4 regions of the Bacillus sp. N5-665 genome follow, and region 4 is predicted to be linked to each of the others. Evidence: predicted binding sites of a transcription regulator. Region 4 holds the regulator's gene; each other region holds the start of a gene.
The links. The regulator Rex, encoded in region 4, represses fermentation and respiration genes when NADH is low (regulators of the CRP and FNR family bind a similar motif). The targets are predictions, from matches to a motif close to TTGTGAAATATTTCACAA.
Positions count from the first base shown of each region.

Region 1: the regulator Rex is predicted to act here: its motif matches at 6,057-6,074, upstream of MNO09_RS04655 (L-lactate dehydrogenase).
Region 2: the regulator Rex is predicted to act here: its motif matches at 2,737-2,754, upstream of MNO09_RS24395 (formate/nitrite transporter family protein).
Region 3: the regulator Rex is predicted to act here: its motif matches at 3,970-3,987, upstream of hcp (hydroxylamine reductase).

Region 1 is NZ_CP093325.1:485,835-493,431, reverse strand. It holds gene MNO09_RS04690 (toprim domain-containing protein) at 1-155, opposite strand, end outside; gene MNO09_RS04685 (hypothetical protein) at 237-1,085, opposite strand; gene gcvH (glycine cleavage system protein GcvH) at 1,394-1,777, opposite strand; gene MNO09_RS04675 (arsenate reductase family protein) at 1,819-2,184, opposite strand; gene MNO09_RS04670 (hypothetical protein) at 2,605-3,132, opposite strand; gene MNO09_RS04665 (phosphatase PAP2 family protein) at 3,276-3,923, shown strand; gene MNO09_RS04660 (PTS sugar transporter subunit IIC) at 3,979-4,992, opposite strand; gene MNO09_RS04655 (L-lactate dehydrogenase) at 5,015-5,965, opposite strand; gene MNO09_RS04650 (spore coat protein) at 6,260-6,508, opposite strand; gene MNO09_RS04645 (hypothetical protein) at 6,522-6,707, opposite strand; gene MNO09_RS04640 (CPBP family intramembrane glutamic endopeptidase) at 6,854-7,567, opposite strand.
Region 2 is NZ_CP093325.1:4,242,244-4,249,840, forward strand. It holds gene MNO09_RS24380 (alpha/beta-type small acid-soluble spore protein) at 1-113, shown strand, start outside; gene MNO09_RS24385 (TrkH family potassium uptake protein) at 228-1,547, shown strand; yybP-ykoY riboswitch at 1,586-1,751, shown strand; gene MNO09_RS24390 (TerC family protein) at 1,842-2,636, shown strand; gene MNO09_RS24395 (formate/nitrite transporter family protein) at 2,839-3,690, shown strand; partial or broken gene MNO09_RS24400 (cyclic-phosphate processing receiver domain-containing protein) at 3,718-4,030, opposite strand; gene MNO09_RS24405 (prepilin peptidase) at 4,045-4,767, opposite strand; gene MNO09_RS24410 (LutC/YkgG family protein) at 4,880-5,590, opposite strand; gene MNO09_RS24415 (LutB/LldF family L-lactate oxidation iron-sulfur protein) at 5,590-7,011, opposite strand; gene lutA (lactate utilization iron-sulfur protein LutA) at 7,028-7,597, opposite strand, start outside.
Region 3 is NZ_CP093325.1:2,007,759-2,015,355, forward strand. It holds gene MNO09_RS12805 (serine hydrolase domain-containing protein) at 1-180, opposite strand, end outside; gene MNO09_RS12810 (hypothetical protein) at 292-486, opposite strand; gene MNO09_RS12815 (hypothetical protein) at 619-900, shown strand; gene MNO09_RS12820 (DUF3784 domain-containing protein) at 930-1,220, opposite strand; gene MNO09_RS12825 (MazG nucleotide pyrophosphohydrolase domain-containing protein) at 1,345-1,626, shown strand; gene MNO09_RS12830 (glycoside hydrolase family 25 protein) at 1,661-2,398, shown strand; gene bla2 (BcII family subclass B1 metallo-beta-lactamase) at 2,535-3,305, shown strand; gene hcp (hydroxylamine reductase) at 4,052-5,338, shown strand; gene MNO09_RS12845 (bleomycin resistance protein) at 5,610-6,032, shown strand; gene MNO09_RS12850 (PadR family transcriptional regulator) at 6,587-6,907, shown strand; gene MNO09_RS12855 (DUF1048 domain-containing protein) at 6,983-7,324, shown strand; gene MNO09_RS12860 (ABC transporter ATP-binding protein) at 7,480-7,597, shown strand, end outside.
Region 4 is NZ_CP093325.1:5,262,113-5,269,709, reverse strand. It holds gene tsaE (tRNA (adenosine(37)-N6)-threonylcarbamoyltransferase complex ATPase subunit type 1 TsaE) at 1-245, shown strand, start outside; gene tsaB (tRNA (adenosine(37)-N6)-threonylcarbamoyltransferase complex dimerization subunit type 1 TsaB) at 226-918, shown strand; gene rimI (ribosomal protein S18-alanine N-acetyltransferase) at 932-1,375, shown strand; gene tsaD (tRNA (adenosine(37)-N6)-threonylcarbamoyltransferase complex transferase subunit TsaD) at 1,375-2,391, shown strand; gene MNO09_RS29465 (ABC-F family ATP-binding cassette domain-containing protein) at 2,799-4,733, opposite strand; gene MNO09_RS29460 (redox-sensing transcriptional repressor Rex) at 4,921-5,550, shown strand; gene MNO09_RS29455 (YdiK family protein) at 5,580-5,771, opposite strand; gene MNO09_RS29450 (CPBP family intramembrane glutamic endopeptidase) at 5,768-6,517, opposite strand; gene groES (co-chaperone GroES) at 6,919-7,203, shown strand; gene groL (chaperonin GroEL) at 7,242-7,597, shown strand, end outside.

The DNA.
Region 1 (7,597 bases), 740 kb from region 4:
TCCTTATCAAAAAACTGATCAATGAGCTCATCCATTTTCGACAAACCAATTGTACCATTTGTACAAACAATTTCCACCGGTTCACGAATAATAGATTCAATCTTTCTTCTATCTGATTTACCTTCTACAATAATGACTTTTTCCACATAAATCATATGTCATCACCCGATCACCATATACTATACAACCTTTAACTTAGTATATAGTATATTCGTTATTTTCATGTTGTTTCCTGTTTATTTTTGCAAAAGAAAAGCGCAAGCAGCTCGTTCAGAACAGGAGGGCATTGGAACTCCTGAACTAGAGGCGCTTTTTGCCTCACAGGAAGAAGCGAAGCCACCGAACAATCTAGCCGCTGGAGCTGGATCATAAAGAAAAGCGCAAGCAGCTCGTTCAGATTGTGAGGGGGATGGAGCTTCTGACGTAAAGGCGCTTTTTGCCTTACAGGAAGAAGCGAAGCCACCGAACAATCTAGCCGCTGGAGCTGGATCATAAAGAAAAGCGCAAGCAGCTCGTTCAGATCGTGAGGGGGATGGAGCTTCTGACGTAAAGGCGCTTTTTGCCTTACAGGAAGAAGCGAAGCCACCGAACAATCTAGCCGCTGGAGCTGGATCATAAAGAAAAGCGCAAGCAGCTCGTTCAGATTGTGAGGGGGATGGAGCTTCTGACGTAAAGGCGCTTTTTGCCTTACAGGAAGAAGCGAAGCCACCGAACAATCTAGCCGCTGGAGCTGGATCATAAAGAAAAGCGCAAGCAGCTCGTTCAGATTGTGAGGGGGATGGAGCTTCTGACGTAAAGGCGCTTTTTGCCTTACAGGAAGAAGCGAAGCCACCGAACAATCTAGCTGCTGGAGCTGGATCATAAAGAAAAGCGCAAGCAGCTCGTTCAGATTGTGAGGGGGATGGAGCTTCTGACGTAAAGGCGCTTTTTGCCTTACAGGAAGAAGCGAAGCCACCGAACAATCTAGCTGCTGGAGCTGGATCATAAAGAAAAGCGCAAGCAGCTCGTTCAGATTGTGAGGGGGATGGAGCTTCTGACGTAAAGGCGCTTTTTGCCTTACAGGAAGAAGCGAAGCCACCGAACAATCTAGCTGCTGGAGCTGGATCATAAAGAAAAGCGGCACCGACTGTTTAGCCCTGTTGGCTAAGGTTCTTTCGTACAGAAGACGCTTTTTTGTCTTCTCGTGCGGAAGGTTCTTAGACATGAAGGGCTAGGAGGTGGAGCTGGACAAAGAAAAGCGCAAGCGGCTCGTTCAGATTACGAAGCCACATGAAACCTTACCGAAAAACATTCATTCCCATAATAGCTTATTCATTTGCACTCGATTTTAAATGTATTATGTAACACAAAATAAAAAAGGACAGCACAAAGGCTGTCCTTTAGTCGACTATAATTAGTCTTGGTTTGTCATTTCTGCATATTTTTCTGCAGTTAATAACTTCTCAACTTGGCTTGCATCAGAAAGTTCAACTTTAACCATCCATGCACCCTCGTATGGAGATTCGTTAACAAGTTCTGGTTGGTCACTTAATTCTTCGTTTACTGCTACAACTTTACCGCTTACAGGTGCGTATAACTCAGAAACTGTTTTAACAGATTCTACGCTTCCGAATGGCTCGTCAGCTTCGATTGTTGCACCTACTTCAGGAAGTTCAACGAATACGATATCGCCTAGCTCACCTTGTGCAAAGTGAGTAATACCGATAACAACTTCATTACCTTCAGTTTTTACCCATTCGTGTTCTTCAGAGTAACGTAAATTATTTGGAATGCTCATGACTGTACCTCCAGTGAATGTATTAATTATGTAAAAATACCTTATTGGTACTTTTTCCACACACTTTCAAACTGCTCTTCGTTAAAACCAAGTGTTACATTCGTTCCATTTGTTACGATTGGACGTTTAATCAACATGCCATCAGATGCTAAAAGTTCGTACATTTCGTCTTCACTTGCATCCTTTAACTTATCTTTCAGACCAAGTTCGCGGTAACGCATTCCACTTGTATTAAAGAATTTTTTTAATGGTAATTCACTTTTTTCATGTAAATTACGTAAATCTTCTTTTGATGGTGGATTTTCAACAATATGAATCATCTCATATGCTACATCGTTTGCCTCAAACCATTTCTTTGCTTTTTGACATGTGCCACACTTTGGATATGAATAAAATGTTACTGTCATAAATTCACCTACTTTTTTACTAACCTTTACCTTTATCATATAGAAAACGTTTTATTATTTCAAACGATTATTCGCTAAACTTTTACTTATTTCGTGATAATTTTTAATAATCCTGCAAATTTTTCTTATTTTTCCGCCATTTGTTAAGAAAAATAAATATATAATTTTTTTAGATTCTTCTCTTATCACTCGCCGAACATATATCTTAAACAAACGTTTGATTAACTCCCTATTTTTCTTTGTTAACCCTTGAATTGCATCGGTTTCTTTCTACCGAACATACACCTTAAACAAACGTTTGATTAGCTCCCTATTTTTCTTTGCTAACCCTTGGGCTACATCGGTTTCTTCCTACCGAACATACACCTTAAACAAACGTTTGATTAAACATAAAAAAGGACCCTTTTACAGGCTCCTTCATCATCGACTTAAATAATCGGCAATTGTTCGAAATACGACGATATACATATTATGAATACTTTCTTCAGTATTTCCACCATTGGACAAACCGACTGCCCATTGTTGTCCTTCACCACTTCCGATATTTGCAAAGCCTTGCGTATACATAGCATTTACATCTTTTCGTGCACTGTTATACTCTATTCCTTTTGTAATAAACGTTGAATATGATTTATCTTGCAAACCGATAAAAAATACTGGTTTCTTTAGCGATGAAAATACATTTTTATACTGCTCTGTTGAGGCTTCTTGAAAGTGATCTTTCATTATTAAAAAACCATCCACTTCCTTAGATTTCTTTTCCAGTTCCTCTAACTTCATTTCCTCAAACTTTATATTCCTAAACGTATCGTTCGGCTTTTCTCCAATAACTCCAATTACGAGTGCTCTTCCGTTATATTCTAATTTCTCTCCTTCTTTATCCTTTGCACACCCAGCACTCACTAGGCATATCAATATAAAAAATAAGAAATACGATAAACGCTTCATTTAGCACCCTCCCCTTCTTTTAAGTCAAGTGACGAAAACGTAAGGTTAATTCAAGAAAATGTAAGTAAAATCGATAGCTCAAATGACGTTTCTATATTATAATCAATTGAATTTACTTACATTACTAAACATAGGAGATTATCATGAAGAAATTTAAACTTTCATCTTTTCTTCCGTTAAGTTATATACTTCTACTCGTACTCGTAAGTCCCCTTTACGATGTATTAAATAAATCTACTGTACACGCAGTAGATGTCACAACTGTAGTAGATGATTGGATTCCATTTGTGAAAGCATTTATTATTCCTTATTTACTTTGGTTTCCTTACTTATACGGCGCACTTATTTATTATTGCTTTGCGGATCGAAAACAATATTATGTCACTTTAAGTAGTATCATTCTTGGAAAACTTGCTTGTTTTTCTATTTATTATTTTTGGCAAACAACTGTACCACGTCCAACAGTCGTTGGATCAGACGTATTTTCCGAACTAGTCCGCTATATTTATAGTATCGACCAACCGGTAAACTGTTTCCCTAGTATTCATGTTCTAACTACATTTGTCATTATGCTAGCTGCCTTTAAACGTAGAGAACAACATGCTTTTGAATATTACATTCTTACCTTCTTCGGTACGCTTATTATTTTATCAACGCTATTTACGAAGCAACACGCATTTGTAGACGCCATTTCTGGAATGACGCTTGCAAGCATACTTTACTTCGGCGTTCAGCTTTTATTAGCAAAAGAAACTGTACGTGTTCCAGTAAAACAAAATCACAAAATGTAAAAAGCAGACTGTGGCTTCCAGTCTGCTTTTCTCTATATAAAAGGAGATTTTCGATTTAAGATTGCGGTACAGTCATATCACCAGAGTGAATACGACCTGCTTTTTTAAGAGCAATGTAAAGTATATAAGAAACAGCTACTGGAATGATGATATAAGTGATGACCATCGCCGGGACAACTTCCCATCCTTCGCTAGAAATTAAATTAATTGGTGCGATAAGAGAACTTAATCCAAGACCTGCAATTTCTTTTCCTGCTTCTAGTTGGAAAATTAATGCGGATACTGGACCAACTATAGCACTGGCGACGACAGTTGGGACGAGAATCATTGGATTTTTAGTGATATTTGGCAACTGCACTTTCGGAGTACAAAGCGCCTGAGCTAATATGCCGCCTAAATTATTTTCTTTCGCTGAGATTACAGAGAATCCGATAAACTGAGCAACGCAGCCTGCAAGAGCAGCACCACCTGCAACACCGTCTAAGCTAAGTGCAATCGCTAACGCAGCTGATGAAGCGGGAGAGATAAGTAATAGTCCCCAAACGACTGCAATGACGATAGAAGCGATAAACGGGCTACCAGCTGAGCTATCTTTAATAAATGCTCCAACTGTATTTAAAACAGGAGTAATATTATGAGATAACCAAATACCAACTAAACCAGAACCTAATATGGCCGCAAATGGAACGAGCATCATATCTAACGCAGTTTTTCCACTTAAACGTTTACCAATATATACAGCTAAAGTTGCTGTTAATAATGCACCGATTGGCTCACCTGTTTTAATTATTAGACCTGCTTCAGTAATTGAAATGGATCCGGCACCAATCGCTCCAGCTACCATAGCCGAGAAGATTACAAGACCATTTGCACCGAGCATAAAAGCAATTCCGGCACCAATCGCTGGTGCCATAAGTGATTTTGCAACAACTCCGATTGTAATAAGCAATGGAATATCAACAATTCTTCCTATATTTTCGATTAGTAAACCAATTCCAAGGGATACGAAAATACCTTGTGCGATTCCAGCTGATGCTTTAAATACACGAGACATTATATATTCCTTCATTTGTTTCACCTTCTCCTATAAGTTAGTAACCAATTGTTTTCATATAATCACGTAAAATATCGTTTGATTTTGCGAATCGAGATTCTTCATCCTCTGTTAAATTTAGTTCTACAACTTCTTTCATACCATCTCTAGTAATAATAGCTGGCACTCCTGTACAAATATCATATTCACCGTACTCCCCATCTAAAATGGCTGATACAGCAATGACACGGTGATCATCGTTAAAGATTGAACTCGCAATATAAGCTAGAGAGTTTCCGATTCCGTAATAAGTAGTACCTTTTCGTTTATAAATTTCCCATCCAGCTTTTGCAGTCTTCTCAACAATTTCATCTAAATCTATTTCACCAAATTTGTCTTTTTTCTCTTCTAAAATTTGTAGAATTGGCTTTCCACCCACAGTTACGTGCGACCAAGCAACCATTTGAGAATCACCATGTTCTCCTAATGAATACCCATGAATACTACGAGGATCTACATGTAACATTTCAGATAGAATTGTTCTTAAGCGAGAAGAATCTAGTGATGTACCAGTACCAATCACACGATTTCTAGGTAATCCAGATAATTTCCACACTTCATATGTAATAATATCAACTGGGTTCGATGCAAGTAAGAAAATACCGTCAAATCCACTTTCCATTACGCCGCCAACAACACTTTCCATAATTTTCGCACTCGCTCCTAAAGTATCTAAGCGACTTTGTCCAGGTTTTGGTGCTGGTCCTGCTGTAATAATAACGATGTCCATATCTTTGCAGTCTTCATAGCTTCCTGCATATACTTTTGTTCTTGTATTTGTAAAGTTAATGCAGTGTGATAAATCCATCGCTTCCCCAACTGCACGTTCATGATTTATATCAATTAATAATAGTTCTTCGCAAATGCCTTGATTTACAATGGAATATGCACAACTTGATCCAACTAATCCAGTACCGATAATTGCAACTTTTCTTGTATTTCTTTTCATAGCAATCTCTCCTAATTGATCATATAATCTATTTCTTTTGTTCTTTACACTCCTAATTATAGAGATTCCCACGATATAAACCATGGATACTTTGTGAAATATTGAGCAACCTTTTGTCCTTTTTGTGAATTGTCATATTCAATTTTCGTCATATTTGTTACAACTGGAAAAATATTTATTATATATTTATTGACATATATAAAGTGAAGCATTAATCAGTCGGGTTTTACCGCCCAGTAAATAGCGGGACAAAACAAAAAACGAGCGACTTCATTCGCTCGTTTTTTCATCCCATTATTCCGCACTTAATTGACCTTTTAATTGCTGTACAATCATTGGGTTAGCAGGTGCAGCTGGCTTATAATAACTCTTTTGCTTTGCGTATTCATACATATTACGTTGACGCATCTCATCTTGATTACGAATTTGGATTAACGTTTGATGTAACTGTTCATTATCAGACTGAGAAATATAATTTGCATAACTTGTTAAACTTGCATTTAATCCCGCTAAATAATCATTTACCATATCTTTTTCATTCATCTGTCGTTTCCTCCTATCCTAGGAAAGTCATTAATTGCTGTTTCGTATTTCGTGCATCTTGCGCATCCTTTTGTAACATTTGTTTCAGTTGTGGATCTGTACAAGCCTGTGCATACTGGTCTAACTTATTAATAATTGTTGCATGTCCACCAATTAAATGGCGTAAGTTTTCTACTTCAAGCTCTGTTAAATTTTGCATAGAATACTCCTACCTTTCTTTATTCGTTCACTGTTAGTATTTAGCTCTTTTTTGATTGTATACATGAATTAACTTTTTCACGTGCATACAAAATAAAAGATGAATAGCTAAGCCATTCATCTTTTATACTGGTTATGTATTTATTTTTATAGAGACACAATCATACTTATACTCACAAGTAAGTTCCATACAATGTGTAAAATAATACTAGGTATAATAGATTGCGTCTTTTTGTATAACATTGCAAATACCATTCCCATAATCGTTGCCGTAATTAGAAGACCTCCATGAAGAATTCCAAAAATGAAGGAAGAAATAATGATCCCAACTAAAAAATTATATTTCTTTTCTAAAAATCGATATAAAATACCTCGAAATAGAATTTCTTCTTTAATCGGTGTAATTATAGCAACACTTAACACATATATAATACTTTGTATGCTATTTTGAATCCCTAAGCTCCCTAATTGTCCCTTCTGTTCTTCTGCACTTTCAAAACTAAACACATGTAACGTTAAATATTGTGATAACGCAATGACTATAAAACCAATTAATAGATATAAATATGTCTTCCCATTCTTCAAAACGGATACATCCCAAATAGATTTAATAAAATGAAGAACTGGTTTATAAGCTAATAAAACGATAGCAACAACAGCTGCATCTAACAAAAGAAAATGGTACCCCTCTAAATTATCACGTAACGCCTCCTCACCATAAATCCCCAAAGCCAAACCAAGGAATAATCCTCCTAGAAGTAAGAATCCTAAAATGGTTGCTATCATTACAAATAGATTTTTATATGTTATATTCTCTATTTTTCTTTCCACACTATACGCTTCTAACACTGTTTTACTCACAGTATCCCTCCAGTTATTCTCATTTATCTC
Region 2 (7,597 bases), 1.0 Mb from region 4:
AAGAATTCGGTGTTAGCTTAGGTTCTAATACAGCATCTCGTTCTAACGGTTCAGTTGGCGGTGAAGTAACGAAACGACTTGTTGCTTTAGCTCAACAACAATTACGTGGATAATACTATACCATATGGCTTAGAGGCAGATATTCTCTGCCTCTTTCTATTTTTAACATACATAATCGTGCTTTTTCACATACTAGTAAGAGCAAACTGAAAGGAACGATATGTAACATGAAACGGATTAATATTAGCATGAGTCCTCCCCGTGTTCTTACTTTGTCTTTTATTATGTTATCAATTATCGGTACATGCTTATTAAAGCTACCAATTGCTACAACAACGTCTATTTCATGGCTCGATGCTTTATTTACAACCGTTTCTGCTTGTACGGTTACAGGGCTTGGTGTTGTAGACACAGGAAAAGTATTTACCTTATTTGGCCAATGTGTCATTTTAACGCTTATACAAGTGGGCGGACTTGGCATTATGAGCTTTGCCGTTTTAATTGCGATTATGCTCGGCAGAAAAATTGGTCTTCAAAACCGAATTTTGTTACAACAAGCGTTAAATCAAACGAACATTGGTGGCGTCATTCGTCTTGCCAAAGCATTATTTTTATTCTCTTTTACAGTCGAATGTATCGCTACTTTAATTCTTTCTTTTGAATGGGTACCAAAATACGGGATTGCTAAAGGGGTCTATTATAGCTTTTTTCATTCAATCTCTGCTTTTAACAATGCTGGTTTTTCTGTGTGGAGCGATAATTTAATGTCCCATTCTCATAGCATTCTTGTCAATCTCGTTATTTCTTCCCTCATTATTTTAGGTGGAATTGGTTTTACAGTAATCGTAGATATAAAAAGAAAGAAAAATTTTAAAAACCTTACATTACACTCAAAACTTATGCTCTCTTCTACTCTAATCGTCAATATTATTGCGACTGTTTTTATTTTTATATTCGAGTTCCACAATTCCCTTTCTATGAGAGAATTTACCCCATTTGAAGAAGGAATGGCCGCTTATTTCCAGGCGGTTTCAACTCGTACTGCCGGGTTTAATACAGTTGATATTTCTGTATTATCAAAGCCTTCCCTACTATTAATGATGCTCCTTATGTTTATTGGCGCTGGTAGTGCTTCAACCGGTGGTGGAATTAAGTTAACAACATTTTTAATCATGTTTTTTGGGGTGTTTAAATTTTTACAAGAACAAGATGATATTGTCGTTTTTAAAAAATCTATTAAAGATACTCTCATTGTCAAAGCATTGACCATCACTATTATTTCCATTTCATTTATCTTTTTTGCTATTTTAATTTTAAGTATTACTGAGCGAGTTCCTCTATTGATGAGTGCTTTCGAAGTATTTTCAGCATTTGGGACTGTGGGTCTCAGTATGAATTTCACACCACACTTAACTATGATCGGAAAAGCTATTATCATCTTTATGATGTTTTTTGGGAAAATGGGACCTTTAACATTGGCTTTTTCATTTGCACGTAAAAAGAACCGAAAAATAAAATATCCAAATGAAGATATTTTAACAGGTTGACAACCGTATAAATTATCCATATAATGAGAGTACAATAGCATATCTCCAAAGGGGAGTAGCGTCCAAGAATATTTCTTGGAAACAAAGTCGTCATTACGTAGAACTTAGTTCTTCCGGCTTTGTTGGCATTTTCATTACATATGTCTAGCAAGACCTTTGCCTATTAACGGCAGAGGTCTTTTTTGTATTAATTTCCAAATTCTTCCAAAGTTAATAGGCAGGAGTATGGGGAAACTAAATAGTGGGGAAATTCTTCACTTATTTAGTACTTATAGAAATGAGAGGAGAATGTACATGGATGTATCATTATTATTGGAGTATGGTTGGGTATTACTCATCCTAATTGCACTAGAGGGGATTTTAGCGGCTGATAACGCTCTCGTTCTTGCAATTATGGTAAAACATTTACCAGAAGAAAAACGAAAGAAAGCACTATTTTACGGATTAGCGGGGGCATTTGTTTTCCGTTTCGGATCGTTATTTATGATTTCGTTCCTAGTCGACGTATGGCAAGTGCAAGCAATCGGTGCCATTTATCTTATGTTTATCGCTGGTAATCACTTATTTAAAACGTATGTTAAAAAGAATTCGGATGAAGACACAGAAGAAAAAGAAGCAAAGAAAAAACAAGAGAACTTTTGGTGGACTGTATTTAAAGTTGAGGTTGCTGATATCGCCTTTGCAGTTGATTCAATTTTAGCTGCTGTTGCATTAGCAATGACTTTACCAAAAACAGGCTTAGGTACAATTGGTAGTCTTGATACTGGGCAATTCGTTGTTATCTTTGTAGGTGGACTTATCGGATTAATCATTATGCGATTTGCAGCAACTGCTTTCGTACAAATATTAAAACGTAAACCAGGACTTGAAACCGCAGCATTTTTAATTGTAGGTTGGGTTGGTGTGAAATTAGCAATTTATACATTAGCACACCCTGCATTAAATGTAATTCCGCATTCATTCCCAGAATCTACGCCATGGAAACTTACATTCTGGATTGTATTAGTTGGAATCGCAGTTGGTGGCTGGTTCTTCTCGAAAGAAGTAGAAGTAAAAGTAGAAAAGAATTTAGACGAAAAAGCGCTGTAATTACAGCGCTTTTTCTTTTTCCCTTCCCCCTCTCAATGTCCAGAAAAAATTCCATTATACTATCTTTTGTAAACGTTTTCTTAATCTATGTATGTCCTTTTTGTGAAACATTGCACAAACTTATTGAAACTAAGAACGATTCCATGTACTTTATTCATATAAGGAGTATTTATAGATGATGTACTAAAGGAGCGTATTACTCATGCTAGAACAAGGATTAGATTATGTTGTCAAACTGGCTAAGAGCAAAAAACAAATGCTAGATACAAACCCGATGCAATATTTCATTCGTGCCGCACTTGCGGGTATTTATATCGGTTTTATTATTGTACTATGTTTTAAATTAGGTAACTTTTTTCACATTGCAGATTCACCAGCAACTTATTTAGCTGCTTCTATGTTTTTCGGAATTGCTCTCGTTCTTATTATATATGGCGGTGCTGAATTGTTTACTGGAAACACAATGTACTTCACTGTAGCAACTTTAAGAAAAGAAACAACGATTTCTGATACACTTCGTAACTGGTTCGCTTGTTATGCAGGGAATTTAGCTGGAGCTTTATTCTTTGCCTTACTATTTTATGCAACTGGAATTTTCGAAGCAATTGATCACGGCCATTTCATGAATAAAGTAGTAGAAGGAAAAATGAATACACCTACAATGCAATTATTCTTTAAAGCAATTTTATGTAACTGGCTTGTATGTCTTGCGTGTTTCTTACCTTCTCAAGTTAAAGGTGATACAGCAAAAATTATGATGATGATGCTACTCGTTTTCACATTCTTCTTATCTGGTTACGAGCATAGCATTGCAAACTTATCACTGTTTGCTCTATCTTTAGTTTCACCGCATCCGGAGACAATTTCTTTTGCAGGTGCTATTCATAACTTAATTCCAGTTACAATCGGTAACATTATTGGCGGGTCCGTCTTTGTCGGTATGGTATACCATTACTTAACAAAGAAAGTACCTGACGTGAAACAAGAAGAAACTGAATTAGTAGCAGCTCAACAAGAAGAAATCATTCCGTTACAAGCACATATGAAACATTAAAAACTCCAAAGTTTTACTTTGGAGTTTTTAGCTCCCCACATATTTAACAACAAGGTGCGGATTAATTTCTCCTTCTTCCTTTCCCTTATTAATTCTCTGTTTCATCTTGTGCATACCGATGACATCATTCGTATGAAGGTGAATTTCATTTACATATAAACCCTCTTTACAAAAAGCCTCTAGAAAATCTAATCCATTTCTTTCCCCCCCATCCCATATTAAAATCAAGGGAAAGAATATTCACATCATAATCCCGAACCATGTGCAAAGCACATTCTACTGTAGTGGCGGGCACATACCCGTACGGACAACTTCTTTGATCATCCATATATACATTCATTTTCTATCCCCTCTCTATTTTATATACGTGACCAACATGTAACATATTGCTCCAAGACTAATAAAAGGACCGAACGGAATTTGGCTCCTCATTTTCATACGTTTTAATACTATACCAACTCCAAAGAAACAAAGACTAAAGCAAGATGCTAAAAATAAAATCATAAAAATCCCTTTCAGTCCCACTATAAATCCAAGTAACGAAAGTAATTTTATATCCCCTCCACCAAGCCCTTCTGGATATATCTTTTGCATGCAATATAACAAAATGAATATAACGCCACTACCAACTATACTATCTGTCCAAGTCACTAACGGTACAAAAATACATTCTAAAATGAGTAAACAGGCAAACCAAGCTAAAATACGATTTGGGATTAACATATATATGTAATCTGTAACTGAAATAATAAGAAGTAGCGAAAATAGCGATAAAATGATGATAAGCTCTCGTTCCACCCCAATCATATATACAGTAAGAAAAAATATCATTCCGGTTACAAGTTCAAATACTACGTACAAAATTGAAATTTTCCTCTTACAATTCGTACAACGTCCCCGTTGTATACAAAATGAAATGATTGGGATCAATTCTTTTGGCTTTAGCACATACTTACAATAATGACAATGTGAACGAGGGGTAATGATAGACTCACCTAGCGGCACTCTCATCGCAATTAACATAAAAAAAGAACCAAACACCATCCCCACTAACAATGCATATAAATAAGTGAACATCCCTTCCTCTCCTTTCCAGAAGAACATAGCAAAAAAAGGAGAGAAATTCTACTTCATATTATTTCTATTCTATTAAAAAAGCAGGCCATTTTCTGGCCTGCTTTCCCCTCTTTTATACGATGAAATATACTGCTTTTAATGGTCCGTGTACTCCGACAACAAGATTCATTTCAATATCTGCCGAGTTACTAGGTCCTGTAATAAAGTTAATACAAGATGCTACTGCCTCGCCATTTTCTACACGTGTGTTCATATCCTGAACAGCTTGTGTAATACGAGGCACAAGTGTTTCACGTGGAATAATAGCAAAGTAAACAGTTGGTAAAAAGTGTAAAGAACGACCTTGACCTTTATGACTTTGTACAACAATCGTACCAGATTCAGCTAAAGTATAATCACTAAATGCGATTCCAATATTCGCTCTTTCTGCGATACGCATATTCTCTTCTTTTTTCTCAGGATCCCATACATTCACTTCAACATTTTGCTTTGGAAGCTCTTCTTTAAATAAAGAAGTCAATCCATAAGAATCAAAACGTTCATCTGCCGATAACATAATAGGTCCCCCGCCGTTTTCCACGATTACTTTTTGAATATCTTCACGTAAACGGTCGTTTGTCGTTTCCACTACAGTTGTATGAATGTTTGTACATTGATTTTTAAATACTTCTAACAATTCTTCTTGTAAATAATCTTTTAGCGTTTCTACATTCACATTACTTTTCCATGCTGGGCGCTTTACGCCTTCCGTTTTCCGCTCACGTCCAAGTTCTTTTGCAATATTATCTAGAAAGGACTCACGGTTTTGAATTAATCCTGTCATTATTTGTCCCCGCCTTTCTTATGATCTTTATACCAATCACGGAATCGTTCTTTACTTGGAGCCGGGAATTCACGAATATCTGTCCAGTTTTTAAGTGGCCCAACACCTTTTGATACACGGTTGCCAGATGTAAATGGACTCATTGCTGCTGGCGCCATTTTTGATCCCATTTTATATAAAGCTGCTGAAGATGCACCCATACTAAACATTTTCATTGCTAATTTTTCTGCAAGTGGTGCACGTCCTTCTTGCTCAACAATTACTTGACGATGTTTTAATAATAAATCATGCAATGGTATTTTTACTGGACAAGCTTCTGTACACGCTCCGCATAAACTAGAGGCATATGGAAGCTCTTTGTAATCATCATATCCGCCTAAAAGTGGTGTTAATACCGCACCGATTGGTCCTGAGTATATAGAACCATACGAATGTCCACCAACGTGACGATATACAGGACATACGTTAACACAAGCAGCACAACGAATACATTGCAATACTGAGCGGAATTCAGATCCAAGAATTTGAGAGCGGCCATTATCAACAACAACTAAGTGGAATTCTTCTGGTCCATCTACTTCCTCTTCTTGAATTGGTCCCGCTACAGTTACATAACTTGTTAATTTTTGCCCTACTGCACTACGACATAGTAAACCAACTAAAACATCTAATTCTTCCATTGTCGGAACCATACGTTCCATACCCATTACTGCAATTTGAGTTTTCGGAATCGACATAACAAGATCGGCATTACCTTCGTTCGTTACTAAACAAAGAGAGCCAGTATTTGCAACTGCAAAGTTACAACCTGTCACACCAATTTCTGCATCCATAAATTTCTCACGAAGTTGTTTACGAACAAACTTTGTCATTTCATATGGATCATCAGAATTTTCATAGCCAAGCTTTTCTTTAAATACATCACGAATTTGCGTTCTGTTTTTATGAAGTGCGGGCGCAATAATATGTGAAGGTGGATCGTTATCTACTTGCAAGATATACTCTCCTAAGTCACTTTCTAACACTTCACAACCAATCTCTTCAAGGGCATGATTCATACTAATTTCTTCAGTTACCATTGATTTTGATTTTACAACTTTCTTCGCTTGTTTCTTTTTTGCAACGTCTTGAATATACTTTGCTGCTTCCTCTTTCGTTTTCGCAAAGTACACATGTCCGCCTCTTTTTGATACATTTTCACTTAACTGCATTAAGTAATAATCAAGATTTTCTAACGTATGTTGGCGAATTTGTTCACCTAGTTCACGCCACTCTTCCCAGTTTCCTAATTCGTCCGCTGCTTTTAAGCGATTCGTATATAAGCGCGTTTGCGCAGAAGATACTGCTCCGCGCATAAAAGAATCTTGAATTCCATCGCCAACGCGATCATTAAATTTTTTCTCACTGATTTTCATAGACATAGCTTATGTTCCCCCTTCATGAGCGACTATTTAGTACCTCAGCAATATGCATTACTTTTATTTCTTTTCCTAAACGCTCAATACGTCCGCCAATGTTTAACAAACACCCACAATCTGCACCGATTAAATAATCAGCACCTGTTTCCATTGCACTATCTACCTTTTCATCTACCATTTGCTCAGAAATTGGAGTCATCTTCACTGAAAACGTTCCCCCAAACCCACAACAATTTTGTTCGTTTGGCAGTTCTCTCACAGTTAATCCTTTTACGTTTGATAATAAAATTCCTGGTGCCTCTTTTACTCCAAGCAGGCGTGTCATATGACAAGATTTATGAATAGTTGCTATCCCTGGTAAGCTTGCACCAACATCTGTCACTTTTAAAACATCTACAATAAATTGTGTAAATTCATATGTTTTATCGGCAACCTTTTGTGCACGTTTAGCCCACTTCGGATCATCTTTAAAAACATGCGGATACTCATGAAACATTGTCGCACAAGAACCAGATGGTGTAACGATATATTCTGCATCTTCGAAAGTTTCAATCATATGTTTCATCGCTTCTTTTGCTGCTTCTACATG
Region 3 (7,597 bases), 2.3 Mb from region 4:
TTTACTAATAGAACAAGAATTGAATATGGAATTCGTAGTGATAGTTTTAGTTGTTCTAGATTCAAGTGTTCCAAAAGCAATCGCTTCGTCTAGTTTGCCGTCACGTATAACGGCAAGGCTTAAACCTGCAACGGAATATTGGTTCATTTTCTCGTATATAATGTGACTTTTTAAGTTCATAGTGACTCCTTTCTTCTAAAAGACAGAATGTTAGTTCTATTATACAGTAGTTAATAGAGAGAATGAGAGAAAAAGAAAAAACTTCATCTTTTATCGATGAAGTTCTTTTAGTTAATTCGAAGTGAATGTTTTAAAAAATTTGTCTCGGTACATGTACATAAGCCATGAGGTTGTTAGTAAGGAAATAATGATTTGTTTATTTTTAAATGGCGCATTGAAAACAAGCCAGCCAACGATATCAAATAATAAATGTAGTGCAATTGAAAGAACTACAAATTGTAGTAGCGTATTTAAAAATCTTTTCATAAAGTGTCCACCTAAAATAAAAGGTTGTATCAACAATGTTGCACATTACTGTTATACATTAAATGTGTTTTGTGGTAAAATTTGCATAAGTTAGTGAAATAAAACAAATGAAAGCTAATAGGAGGGATAGTCATGGAATTTTGGATGATCATACCGATAGCGGTCTTTGGATTTATTTATATCGTTGAAAAATTAAATAAAATCGAAAAGAAAACAGATGCACGTTTAAAGCGGATGGAAGATAGATTACAGCTAATTACGAAAGAAATGGGAATTATAGATAGAGAACCTGAAATTAATAAAGAGTTGCGCCAGCTTATGGAAGAAGGAAAAACAGTTACAGCAGTTAAGAGAGTAAGAGAGGCTTTCGGGTTTTCCTTATTAGAAGCGAAGCAATATGTTGATAAATTATAAAAAAGATCATCCGATTGGGTGGTCTTTTTTCATTGCACCATGCGTGTATTTACATAAGCAGCGATTATAACGTGCCCAATTATAATGATAGGAAATACGATTTTTGCATTAGGAGTAAGGAAGACACTACCAATTGTGGCGATAACACCGGCAGTTAAATTATAAAGACCAACTATTTTTGATAACTTTACTTTATTTGGTACACGGCGTTCATTGAATCCTGATAAGAGCCAAGTGTATTGTTTTACTCCGATGAAATAGGCTAGTGCAAATGAAATGATTGCAAGTATGAATAATGATGGGGAAGCGAAGAGAGTCATTGAAAACACCTCCATTAAAGAGTTATAAATAAATTATAATATGAATGTTATAATTTAACAAAATACATTTTTGATTTTAAGTGTAATAGAAAAACGGAGTATTTGTGATGAAGGGAGATTAAGTATGAATATTGTGGAATTCCAGAGATATGTATCAAATTTCAGTGAAGAAAAAGGATTTCAAGATACGACAATTGAAGAGCGTACGATGTATGCAATGGCGGAATTAGGTGAATTAGCGGAAGTTATATTAAAGCGTAATAAAATACAAAATGCAAAAAGAGAAATCGGTTTAGAAATGTTTGATGTAATTTGGAATGTATGTGATTTAGCAAACAAGTTAGAAATTGATTTAGAGAAGGCGTTTGAAGAAAAAATGATGATAAATAAAAAGCGTGAATGGTAGGTAGAATTTTAATTTGTAAAGATGGGTGATATGAATGAAAAAGAAGCTTATTATAGGAGGAGTCTTTACCTTAATTAGTGTAATGAGTGTTTTCGCTTACTTAGTTTTTCAAGGCATATTTATTCCGAATCAAATAAGTTCGGATAAGTATAAAATAAAAGGTGTAGATGTTGCGTCGTATCAAGGTGATATAGATTGGAGGGAGTTGGAAAAGCAAAATATGAAGTTTGCGTTTATAAAGGCTACTGAAGGAAGCGCGTTTGTGGATAAGTACTTTTCGAAAAATTGGACGAATGCGAATAAGACAGGTATGCGCGTCGGAGCGTATCATTTTTTTAGTTTTGATAGTAAGGGTGAAACACAAGCAGAGCAATATATACGAACTGTTCCAAAATATAAACAAGCATTGCCACCCGTAATTGATGTTGAGTTTTATGCTAACAAAAAAGATAATCCACCTAAGCGTGAAGATGTTGTGAAAGAGTTGTCGGTCATGATTGAAATGCTAGAAAAACATTACGGTAAGAAAGTAATATTGTATGCAACTCAAGAGGCATATGATTTGTATATAAAGAATGCGTATCCCCAATGTGATATATGGATTCGTAGTGTTTTTACAAAACCGAGTTTATCTGATGAGAGAAAATGGACGTTTTGGCAATACACGAACCGCGGGAGATTAAATGGTTATAATGGAAAAGAGAAGTATATTGATTTGAATGTATTTTATGGGAACGAGGAAGAGTTTGAGAATTATGGAATAAAAGGTTAAGTTTTAAAGCGCACAAAATCTTGTGCGCTTTTTATTAATGATATGAAAAATATGTAAGAAAAGATGGAACAAACATTTGAGATGAATTGTCTATTATAGGTAATAGCTATTTCGTTTGAAAGAAAGGGTGGAGAAAATGAAAAATACATTATTAAAATTAGGGGTATGTGTTAGTTTACTAGGAACAACTCAATTTGTTAGTACAATTTCTTCTGTACAAGCAGAACGAACGGTAGAGCAAAAAGTAATAAAAAATGAGACAGGAACTATTTCAATTTCTCAGTTAAACAAAAATGTATGGGTTCATACGGAGTTAGGTTATTTTAACGGGGAAGCAGTTCCTTCGAACGGTCTAGTTCTTACTACTTCTAAAGGGTTAGTACTTGTCGATTCTTCTTGGGATGATAAACTAACGAAGGAATTAATAGAGATGGTAGAAAAGAAATTTAAGAAGCGCGTAACGGATGTCATTATTACACATGCGCACTCAGATCGAATTGGCGGAATAAAAACGTTGAAAGAAAGAGGCATTAAAGCGCATAGTACGGCATTGACTGCAGAACTAGCAAAGAAAAATGGATATGAAGAACCACTTGGAGACTTACAAAGAATTACAAATTTGAAGTTTGGAAATATGAAAGTAGAAACATTTTATCCAGGGAAAGGGCATACAGAAGATAATATCGTCGTATGGTTACCGCAATACAACATTTTAGCTGGAGGCTGTTTAGTGAAATCTGCGGAAGCTAAAAATTTAGGAAATGTTGCTGATGCTTATGTAAATGAATGGTCTACATCGATTGAGAATGTGCTGAAGCGATATGGAAATATAAATGCAGTAGTGCCTGGTCATGGGGATGTAGGGGATAGAGGATTACTTTTACATACATTGGATTTGTTGAAATAAAAAATTAGGGGAATAAAAAAGCGAGGAGAAACAATTTTCTCCTCGCTTTCTTCTAGCTATATTTAAATGCGAAGCTATCAATTATGCCTGCATACGTTACTGAGATTTTAATTCCAAGTATACAAATACCAGTACCGTCATAATTGCTATAACAACGTAAGTAGCATCAAGCATTATAAGTGTTTTTAAAGTTTCAGTCATCCTAATTCACCCCTGGTATGAAAATATAACATAATCTCTTATCAATCAGATCAGAGATTATAAAGATAACAATGTACATGAAATTTCTTAAGTAGATTCTATATAAATATATCATATAAATAATGTAAATATTGTAAAGATAGTGTAAATGTATTGTAAATAAAGTGATTTTTCATAAAATCTTTAATCAAAAAATTGATAGGTCTTCAAAATGAAAAAACGCTATTCTTTCAGTTGAATAATAAAAAGAAAGAATAGCGTTTTTGTATGTCTATTTCTGTTTGCTTAAGAGATTTATAGTACGAAATTTTCATTTCGTACTATAAACTAGAAAGTTAAATATGTGATTCAGCAATAGTTTAGATATTTGAAAAACTGAACAATATAATTATGTAATGTTTTTTTTGGTTTCAATAAAAATATTATGTCAACAATATGAACTGTCACAAATTTATAATAAGTATTGTGATTGATATCACATCCTTTTTTCCCAATGGATATTATGCTTGATTTGTAAGGAATGATTGGGAGAGGGTGGGATGATCATGTTTTGTTATCAATGTGAACAAACGCCAACAGGCGGATGTAAAGTAATAGGTGTTTGCGGTAAAAATGAAACAATAGCAAGTTTACAGGATACGATTGTGTTTGGGTTAAAAGGAATTGCTGCTTATCGTACGCATGCTGCTCAGCTAGGGTATACTGATGCATTTGTAGATGCTACGACGCAAGAAGCATTGTATATGACATTAACCAATTCTAACTTTAATGAACAAGAACATATTGATATGGCTATGAAAGTTGGGAAATCGGCTTTACGAGTAATGGAGTTGTTAGATGAGGCACATACGAATCATTTTGGTGTTCCAGAGCCTGTTCAAATTACGCAAAACCATGTAGAAGGTAAAGCAATTGTAGTTACTGGTCATAATTTATTTGCGTTAGAAGAATTATTAAAACAAACAGAAGGAAAAGAAATTAATATTTATACGCATTCTGAAATGTTACCAGCACACGGTTATCCGCAGCTGAAAAAATATAAACATTTAAAAGGAAACATTGGTAAGGCATGGTATGATCAACGACGTCTTTTTGAAAAATTTACAGGTGCTATATTAGCGACAACGAACTGTGTTATGCCAATTAAAGGGTCATACTCTGATCGATTCTTTTCATATGATATTGCCGGTTTAGAGGGTGTACAAAAAATTGAAAATGACGATTTTGCACCGTTGATTGAAAAAGCGCTAGAACTTCCAGAAGTACATATGGAGTCGGATGAACAGTTAGTAACAGGGTTTCATCATAATACAGTATTATCATTAGCTCCGGAAATTATTAATGCAGTAAAGGAAGGAAAGATTAAGCGTTTCTTTGTCATTGCAGGTTGTGATGCTCCGGGAAAAGGCGGAGAATATTATCGTGAATTAGCAACGTCGCTTCCGCCAGAAACAGTTATTTTAACAACTTCTTGCGGGAAATTCCGCTTTAATGATGTGAGTTATGGTGTTGTGCCTGGTACAGAGATTCCGCGTTACATTGACTTAGGACAATGTAATAATTCAATTTCTACAGTGAAAATAGCAGCCGCTTTAGCAGATGCTTTCCAATGTGAAGTGAACGAATTACCAGTTAGTATTGTTCTATCATGGTTTGAACAAAAAGCGGTTGCCATTTTACTTGGGCTATTTAGTCTTGGTATTCAAGATATTCGCATCGGTCCAAAGGCGCCTGAATTTATTTCACCTGGCGTGCTTGATGTATTACAAGAAACATTCGGTTTGAAACTAATTACAAATGCAGCGGAAGATATGGAAATGATGTTATCGTAACAAAAGGATGATCTGTCTTATTAAGAAGAAGAGCTAGCCTATAGCGCCCCAAAACAAAAATGTAGAATTTTTGTTTTGGGGTATTTTCTTTTCTTAGCGGGATAGGTATGTGGCGAAATTTCTTCAAAAAGAAAATCGGCTGTATCTAATGTGTAGAGATAATAAAGTTGTTTACTTCTTATAGGACTAACGAAGTAGTGTAATGGAAGAAGTATTTATAGTAAGTGTTATAATTTAATAATCAATAACGTAAGCAAAGGAGGAAGCATTTTTGCACAAACTCAATGCATTAATACCAGAGCTATCAGTTTCAGATATTGAGCAAAGTTTAAATTTCTATTCGGAAATTCTACTGTTTAAAATTGAATATCAAAGACCAGAGGATAAGTTTGCTTTACTGTCTTTAAATGAATGCCAGATTATGATTGAAGAAGTAAATGGTCATTGGAGTACTGGGGAGTTATCTTATCCCTACGGAAGAGGAATTAATTTTCAAATTATCATAAATGATATTGATCCACTATATGATAGTTTGAAAAAGAACGAGTATCCAATTAAATTTGATATTCAAGAGAATTGGTATAGAGCTGATACTAAATTAAAGGGACAAAAAGAATTTTTAATTATAGACCCTGATGGTTATCTATTAAGATTTGTTCAAAACTTAGGTGAAAAAGATGTTGAGGCAGATTAAGCTATGTAAGACAAGATGAAAATTTAGTAAATGGAGCAAGCTACTTTTTTCAATAAGGGGCATTAGTTGAAGAAAAATTAACCAACTTTATTGTCACTGAACATCTAATAGGCAATAGTTGATTTTAGAAAAATATAAAAATCGAGTTGACATTTACAACTACTAAGTCATACAATGTAGAGGTAATAGGTGATACAGAGTAGTGTTGTTTCTCAAAATGTTTTCAGTAAACGATAGGTAATAGCGGATTTTAGAAAAAATTTGAAAATCAGTTGACATCTATAGCTACTTAGTCATACAATGTAGTTGTAATAGGTGATACAGAGTAGTGTTGTTTCTTGAAATATTTTCAGTAAACGATAGGTAATAGCGGATTTTAGAAAAAATTTGAAAATCAGTTGACATCTATAGCTACTTAGTCATACAATGTAGTTGTAATAAGTAATACTGAATAGTGTAGTTGTACTCAAAAGCTATTCAGTAAAAATTCGCCTTAGTACTCTGTGATACTGAATATAAGTCAGACAGAATAGGGGGTAAAGGAGGATCAGGACATGGAAAATTTAACTGAAATGCTAAAAGGTTCACTGGAAGGGTGTGTGTTGGAAATCATTAGCCGCCGAGAAACGTATGGCTATGAGATTACCCGCCACCTGAATGATCTTGGGTTTACCGAAGTTGTGGAAGGGACGGTTTATACTATCCTCGTACGATTAGAAAAGAAAAAGCTTGTGAATATTGAAAAGAAGCCATCAGATATGGGGCCGCCTCGTAAGTTTTATTCATTAAATGAGGATGGCCGTCAGGAGCTTGAACTGTTTTGGAAAAAATGGGATTTTGTATCTTCAAAAATTAACGTCTTGAAGTCAAACTAGCCTCATAATATAAAATGTTCCGGCTCATATTTGGAGAGTTTCTTGTTCTGCTTTATAAAAAAGGAGGAAAATAAGATGTTGGAAATGTTTAAAAAATTAATCGGTGATAAAAAAGAGTACAAAATGATGATGGCACGTGTTGGAGCACTACCGGAAGATTATCAGTTTGTGTTTAAGAAAATTCAAAACTACATGTGGAATTTCTCAGCGGGTAATGGGATGGATATGTTGCACATACAGTATGAATTAATCGATTTGTTTGAAGCTGGTGCAGCGGAAGGCAGACAAGTGCTTGACATTACTGGGGAGGACGTAGCATCCTTTGCTGATGAACTAGTGGCAAACGCTAAAACGTATGTCTCTAAGTATCGTGAAGATTTGAATGAAAGTATTATGAAGAAATTGAGAAAAAAATAAATGCAATTAGTAATACCGACTGATTAGCTGGTTACAAATGTGAATTGCCGCCATCGCTATTCAGTTATATTTTTAAATCACTACTAAGTAATACAGAATATCAGTGATACTAAATAGAGGTTATAGGTAACCTATTTTAATAAGGGGGAAAAAGTATGAGCAATGCAGCAATTTCTGTAAAAGGGTTAAAAAAATCTTTTAAAGATAAAGAAGTCTTAAAGGGAGTGGATTTTGAGGTGCAGCGTGGCGAAATTTTCGCGCTGCTAGGCTCAA
Region 4 (7,597 bases):
ATATGGACGTGTATCGCTTAGCGGAAAGTGAAGAGGACTTAGGTTTTGATGAGTATTTCTACGGTGAAGGAATTACCGTAGTAGAATGGGCTCATTTAATAGAAGCATTTTTACCAAATGAGAAGTTACAAATTAGTTTATTCCATGCTGGAGATGATACAAGGAAAATTGTACTCGAGCCAATTGGAGATCGATATATTAGATTATGTGAGGAGCTATTACAAGATGAAAGTACTAGCAATTGATACTTCAAATTACGTAATGGGTGTATCCCTTATTGAGGAAGGAAACGTAATTGGGGAAATCATTACAAACTTAACAAAAAACCATTCTGTACGTCTTATGCCAGCTGTAGAGAAATTGTTAAAAGAATGTGGTGTAAAACCGAAAGAATTAACTAAAATCGTTGTAGCTGCTGGACCTGGATCATATACAGGTGTTCGTATAGGTGTGACAGCTGCAAAAACATTAGCTTGGTCACTTCAAATACCAATTGTAGGTGTATCAAGTTTAGAAGTAGTGGCTGCAAATGGTGCTAATTTTAATGGATTGATCTGTCCTTTATTCGATGGAAGACGTGGACAAATTTATACTGGGTTATATACATATGAAGGAGAGCATTTAAATTCTATAGAAGAAGACCGAATCATCCTTATTGTAGACTGGTTGCAAATGTTAAAAGATACAGGAAAGCCTGTTTTATTTATTGGTAACGATGTTAAACTGCACAAAGAGACGATTATCGAACATTTAGGCGAACAAGCTGTATTTGCTCCCTTCACTAAAAATAACCCAAGACCAAGTGAGTTAGCTTTCTTAGGGTTACAAAAAGAAGAACAAGATGTACATTCATTTGTTCCTAGTTATCTTCGTTTAGCTGAAGCTGAAACAAAGTGGTTAGAAAGTCAAAACAAGTAGGAGTCTCCAGAAGATGGATATGATATTTAGAAAGATGGAACTCGATGATATCGCTCAAATTGTAGCTATTGAAGAAGCGTCTTTTTCAACTCCTTGGACTGCAGATGCCTTTCACCGTGAGTTAACGACGAATGAACATGCACATTATGTTGTGCTAGAAAAAGATGGTCGTGTAATTGGGTATTGTGGATTGTGGATAATTATTGATGAATCACATATAACAAATATAGCTATTTTGCCAGAATACAGAGGTCAAAAGCTAGGGGATGCTTTATTGAAAGAAGTTATTTCCGAAGCGAAAGATTTAGGGGTAAAAACGATGACGCTTGAAGTACGTGTATCAAATGAAGTAGCAAAACAGTTATACAGAAAATACGGATTTCAAAATGGTGGAATTCGTAAACGATACTATGCAGACAATCAGGAAGATGGTCTCGTAATGTGGGTGAATATATAATGGAAAAAAATACGATTATACTTGGTATTGAAACAAGTTGTGATGAAACAGCAGTAGCAGTTGTTAAAAATGGAACGGAAATTATTGCGAATGTCGTTGCATCACAAATTGAAAGTCATAAACGTTTTGGCGGAGTTGTACCAGAGATTGCATCCCGTCATCATGTAGAAGAAATTACAGTTGTGTTAGAAGAAGCTTTAAAAGAAGCAAATATCACATTTGATGATATTGATGCAATTGCTGTAACAGAAGGACCTGGGTTAGTAGGAGCGCTTTTAATAGGGGTAAATGCAGCGAAAGCAGTGGCTTTTGCACATGATATTCCTCTAGTGGGTGTTCATCATATCGCTGGGCACATTTATGCGAACCGTTTAGTAAAAGAAGTTCAATTCCCACTACTATCACTTGTTGTATCTGGTGGACATACGGAGCTTGTTTATATGAAAGAACATGGTTCATTCGAAGTGATTGGTGAAACAAGAGATGATGCAGCTGGAGAGGCATATGATAAAGTAGCTCGAACGTTATCCATGCCATATCCAGGTGGTCCTCACATTGATCGCCTTGCACATGAAGGGGAACCGACAATCGATTTGCCTCGTGCATGGCTAGAACCTGATTCGTATGATTTCAGTTTCAGTGGATTGAAATCAGCAGTTATCAACACTGTGCATAACGCAAAACAACGCGGGATAGAAATTGCACCGGAAGATTTAGCAGCAAGTTTCCAAGCGAGTGTAATAGATGTGCTTGTAACGAAAGCATCTCGTGCAGCAGAAGCGTATAACGTAAAGCAACTGCTTCTTGCTGGTGGAGTAGCTGCGAATAAAGGACTTCGCGCACGTTTGGAAGCGGAATTTGCGACAAAAGAAAATATTGAGCTAATTATTCCTCCACTATCTTTATGTACCGATAATGCAGCGATGATTGCAGCCGCAGGTACAATTGCATATGAACAAGGAAAACGTGCTACATTAGCTTTAAATGCAAATCCAGGATTAGATATTGAAGCATAGTTATACACAAAATTAACCACAGCTTGTGGATAAAACCCATATTATCTGTTGATAATATGGGTTTTATTGTGTATATAAAATGTTGATAACTTTTTTGTTAGTTGTGGATAATGTGGAAAAGTTATTTTGGGGTTTATTTTATAAAGGTGGATATGTGTATAAACCTGTGGATAAAGTAGGTGAAGTCTGACCTTTGAATGTATTCTTTTTTGGGAAATAAATCGCAAAAAGATATCTCTAAAAAACATTTTGAAATGTGCCCTTATTATAGGGGCGAGCCAACATTGTCAAACTTTGTCGGTAAATCGGTATGTCGTGTCGAATCGTTTATACCCCAGCTAGAAGATAAAAAGGATGTCGCATAGTCAAAAATCCCGACTTATGAGACATCCTTCTTATTCATACTCTTATAAATGTAATTCTTCCCATTCTGCCATACAAGCATCAAGTTGCTCTTGTAGTGTTTGCTTTTTCGTTGTAATTTCACTAGCCTTTTCATAATCTGCGTATATTTCTGGTAAGCAAAGTTGATCTTCTAACGTAGCAATTTCTTCTTCAAATTCTACAATATTTTGTTCTAGCTCCTCAATTTTTCGAGTGCGTTGACGTTCTAATTGTTTACGCTCTTTTTCTTCGAGATAATTTAATTTTTCTTGAGCTACAGTTTTTTGAACAGGTGCTTGGTTTTCTTGCTGTTCTTGTTGTTCAAATGCTGCACGTTCAATCATTTCATTTTTCTTCTCCACATAGTAATCGTAATCGCCTAAATACTCTTGTGCACCTTCTGTTGACAACTCAACAACGGTCGTCGTTACACGATTAATAAAGTAGCGGTCATGTGAAACAAATAGAAGGGTGCCTGGATAATCAATTAAAGCATTCTCCAAAATTTCTTTACTATTTAAATCAAGATGGTTCGTAGGTTCATCGAGAATTAATAAATTCGATTTTTGCATCATAAGTTTTGCAAGAGCTAATCGAGCTTTTTGTCCACCACTAAGAGAAGATACTGGTTTTAGTACATCATCCCCTGTGAATAAGAAGTTACCTAATATCGTGCGAATTTCTTTTTCGGGCTGCAGTGGATATTCATCCCATAACTCATTTAAAACTCGCTTAGAAGATGTTAAGTTTGCTTGTTCTTGATCATAATAACCAACAGATACATTGGATCCGAAAGAAACATCACCATTTAATAGTGGTAACTTATTCACAAGTGATTTTAATAATGTGGATTTCCCAATTCCGTTTGGACCAACTAAAGCAACGCTATCCCCGCGAGTTAAGCGCATAGTTACATGTTCAATAATCGGATCATCATCATAGCCGATAGTTGCATCCTTTACTTGTAAAACATCATTTCCACTTTGTTTTTCGATATCGAAGTGGAAGGATGCTGACTTAGAATCACCTAAAGGTCTAGTCAATAATTCCATTCTATCTAATTGTTTACGACGGCTTTGAGCACGTTTTGTCGTAGATGCGCGAGCTATATTTTTTTGAACGAAATCCTCAAGCTTAGCGATTTCATCTTGTTGTTTTTCATAACGTTTCATGTCTTGCTCGTATAATGCTGATTTCAAGTCTAAATATTTACTGTAGTTACCAACAAATCGTCTGCTTTCTTTATTCGAAATTTCATATACTTGTGTAACGAGTTTATCTAAGAAATAACGGTCATGAGAAACGATTAGTATTGCGCCAGGATAGCCTTGTAAATATTGTTCAAGCCATGTTAATGTTTCGATGTCTAAATGGTTTGTAGGCTCGTCCAAAATAAGTAGGTCTGGTTTCGTTAATAATAATTTACCGAGAGCTAATCGTGTTTTTTGTCCACCACTTAATGTAGAAATCGTCGTCTGGTGCGTTTCAACTGGGAAGCCAAGACCACTTAAAATCGAGCGAATATCTGCTTCATATTGATATCCACCTTGATCTTTATAATCTAATTGCAATTGGTCATAATCAGCTAATAATCTTTCATATGTAGCCTCGTTTGAAAAGTTTTCTTCTTTTCCCATCTCTTGCTCTAGCCTTCGAAGTTTTGTCTCCATTTGCTGCAAGTGTGTAAAGACGGTTAACATTTCATCCCAAATTGTTAAAGATGTTTCTAACCCGGTATTTTGAGCTAAATATCCGATTGAGACATCTTTCGGTTTTATAATTTCGCCACCATCATGAGATAGCTCACCAGCTATTATTTTTAATAATGTAGATTTTCCGGCCCCATTTCGTCCGACTAATGCGATACGATCTTTCGTTTGAACTTCTAATTTTATGTTTGCAAGAATCGTTTCTGCACCGTATAATTTCGTAAGCGCGTTTACTTGTAATAAAATCAATGTTTTCACCTCAAATAATTTCTTAACTTTGCCATGTTTATATTTCTCAATCATACTAAAAATAGTGTATAGTTTAAAATAAAGAGAGAATACTTCTTCTCTTTATTATACAGGGAAATTCATGAGTGCTAAACTTCTGTATTTGATTCAAGTATATGAATAAAGATAGGAAGAGAGGAGAGGTTATATGGATCAGCAAAAAATTCCACAGGCCACTGCCAAACGATTGCCTCTATACTATCGATTTATCCAAAACTTATCTCTTTCTGGTAAGCAACGTGTTTCATCAGCCGAATTGAGCGAAGCGGTAAAAGTTGATTCCGCAACGATTCGAAGAGATTTTTCATATTTTGGAGCGTTAGGGAAAAAAGGTTATGGATATAACGTAAATTATTTATTATCATTTTTCCGTGAAACACTCGACCAAGATGATATAACACGTGTAGCACTTATTGGAGTAGGTAATTTAGGGACCGCTTTCTTACATTATAATTTCACGAAAAACAATAATACAAAAATTGAAATGGCGTTTGATGTTAGTGAAGAGAAAGTCGGGACAGAAATCGGGGGCATTCCTGTATATCATTTAGATGAATTAGAAGAACGTTTATCAACTGATATACAAGTGGCAATATTAACAGTACCCGCTACAGTAGCACAATCTGTAGCAGATAGATTGGCAGAAACGAACGTGCATGGTATTTTAAATTTCACACCAGCGCGCTTAAATGTGTCAGATAATATAAGAATTCACCATATTGATTTAGCGGTAGAGTTACAAACACTTGTTTACTTTTTAAAGAATTATCCACAATAAAACGCAGAGGAAGCGACCTCTGCGTTTTATTATTGTTTTTTCTTTGTGAATTTAACTAAGATAAGGCGAAGTGCCAAATTAAAATCAATTGTTGCCATAACTGCAAATAGTATTGTCCACATATTCCAGATTGTATCTGTTACGTTCGTAATGGCGAAGCGTGTAAAGATACATCCTAGAAGGAAGTACAATGCAGCCATGAACAATGGTGAGTTCCTCATACTAAAAATCCTCCGATAAAGCCTTGCATTTTTTCAGCTTCTTTAATCATTTCTTGAATTTGTTCATTGCTCATTAAAACTTGAGCAACTGCAACTAATGTATTCATTGCAACATGAGCCGCGATAGGGACGATAATACGCTTCGTTTTTACATATAAAAAGGCGAATACGAGTCCCATAGAAGTGTATACCAATAAGTGAGTGAAATCAAAATGAATTGCTGCGAATACAAGAGAACTAATGATAGCAGCAATAAAGAAGTTAAACTTCTTATAAAGTGTACCAAATAAAATTTTTCTAAATACGATTTCTTCCAAAATAGGTCCTATTATAGAGATAACGATAAGGAACCAAGGTGTCGTTCTTGCGATATCCATAAGTCTTGCTGTATTTTCTGATCCAGGTTTAATTCCTAATACACGCATTTCTATCATACCGGCAATACTTTGTGAGAAAAATGCTAGGAAGAACCCAATAAAAATCCAACCAATCGTAGCTGGAACAGTAGAGCGCATTGTATCTAAACGTCTGTCACGAATATCTGTTCTAAGTAACCAAAGTACGATACATAATGCAATAAAGAAGCTAATGATTGCCCAGTGGCCAGTTATGAGTTGAAATTTCTCTTCTCTAGTAAATCCTCTGTTATCATAAAGTCCAGTTTTCAGCAGAAGTGGTAATCCAGCAATGGATGATAACTGCATTAAAATGTATGTAACGATAACCCACCAATATTGTTTTTTCAAATGGTTTAACCATCCTTTCTAACTCTAGTGTATGAGATAAGGTAGGATAACATGTAAGTATGCTACCTACGATATAAACTTCACTTAAATTATGTTTTTTTCGTAAATCCTTATTTGAAATTATAATAGAAGACAGGAGAAAGTTGTGTGTATAGCGAAAACAACTTAGGGTGTCCTTTCATATTGTAACATACGAGTAGTGGAAACAACGATTCATATAGTAAAGGTAGAAGAAGAGGGACTCTATATAGAAAAGTGTATAGCTTAATTTGCGAAAAAATTATGATTTTTTTACTTGCAAAAGAAATTGAGATTATTTATTATTATAAGTGTGTTAGCACTCGGGTGACTTGAGTGCTAATAAATAAAATTTACATAACAAAATGAGGAGGTTATTGTTCATGCTAAAGCCATTAGGTGATCGCGTTGTAATTGAGCTTGTTCAAGCAGAAGAAAAAACAGCAAGTGGTATTGTATTACCAGACACTGCAAAAGAAAAACCACAAGAGGGTAAAGTTATTGCAGTAGGTACTGGTCGAGTGCTTGAAAATGGTGAGCGTGTTGCTTTAGAGGTAGCTGCAGGTGATCTTATCATCTTCTCAAAATATGCAGGTACTGAAGTAAAATACGAAGGTACTGACTACTTGATTTTACGTGAAAGTGACATTTTAGCAGTTATTGGTTAATTATATAAATCTTAAAAAATTCAAGGGGGTCAATTATTATGGCAAAAGATATTAAATTTAGTGAAGAAGCACGTCGTTCGATGCTTCGCGGTGTCGACACTCTTGCAAACGCAGTTAAAGTAACGCTTGGACCAAAAGGTCGTAACGTTGTACTTGAGAAAAAATTCGGTTCACCACTTATTACAAATGACGGTGTAACAATCGCAAAAGAAATCGAATTAGAAGATGCATTCGAAAACATGGGTGCAAAATTAGTAGCAGAAGTTGCTAGCAAAACAAATGATGTAGCTGGTGACGGAACGACAACTGCAACTGTATTAGCACAAGCAATGATTCGTGAAGGTCTTAAAAACGTAACAGCTGGTGCGAACCCAATGGGTCTTCGTAAAGGTAT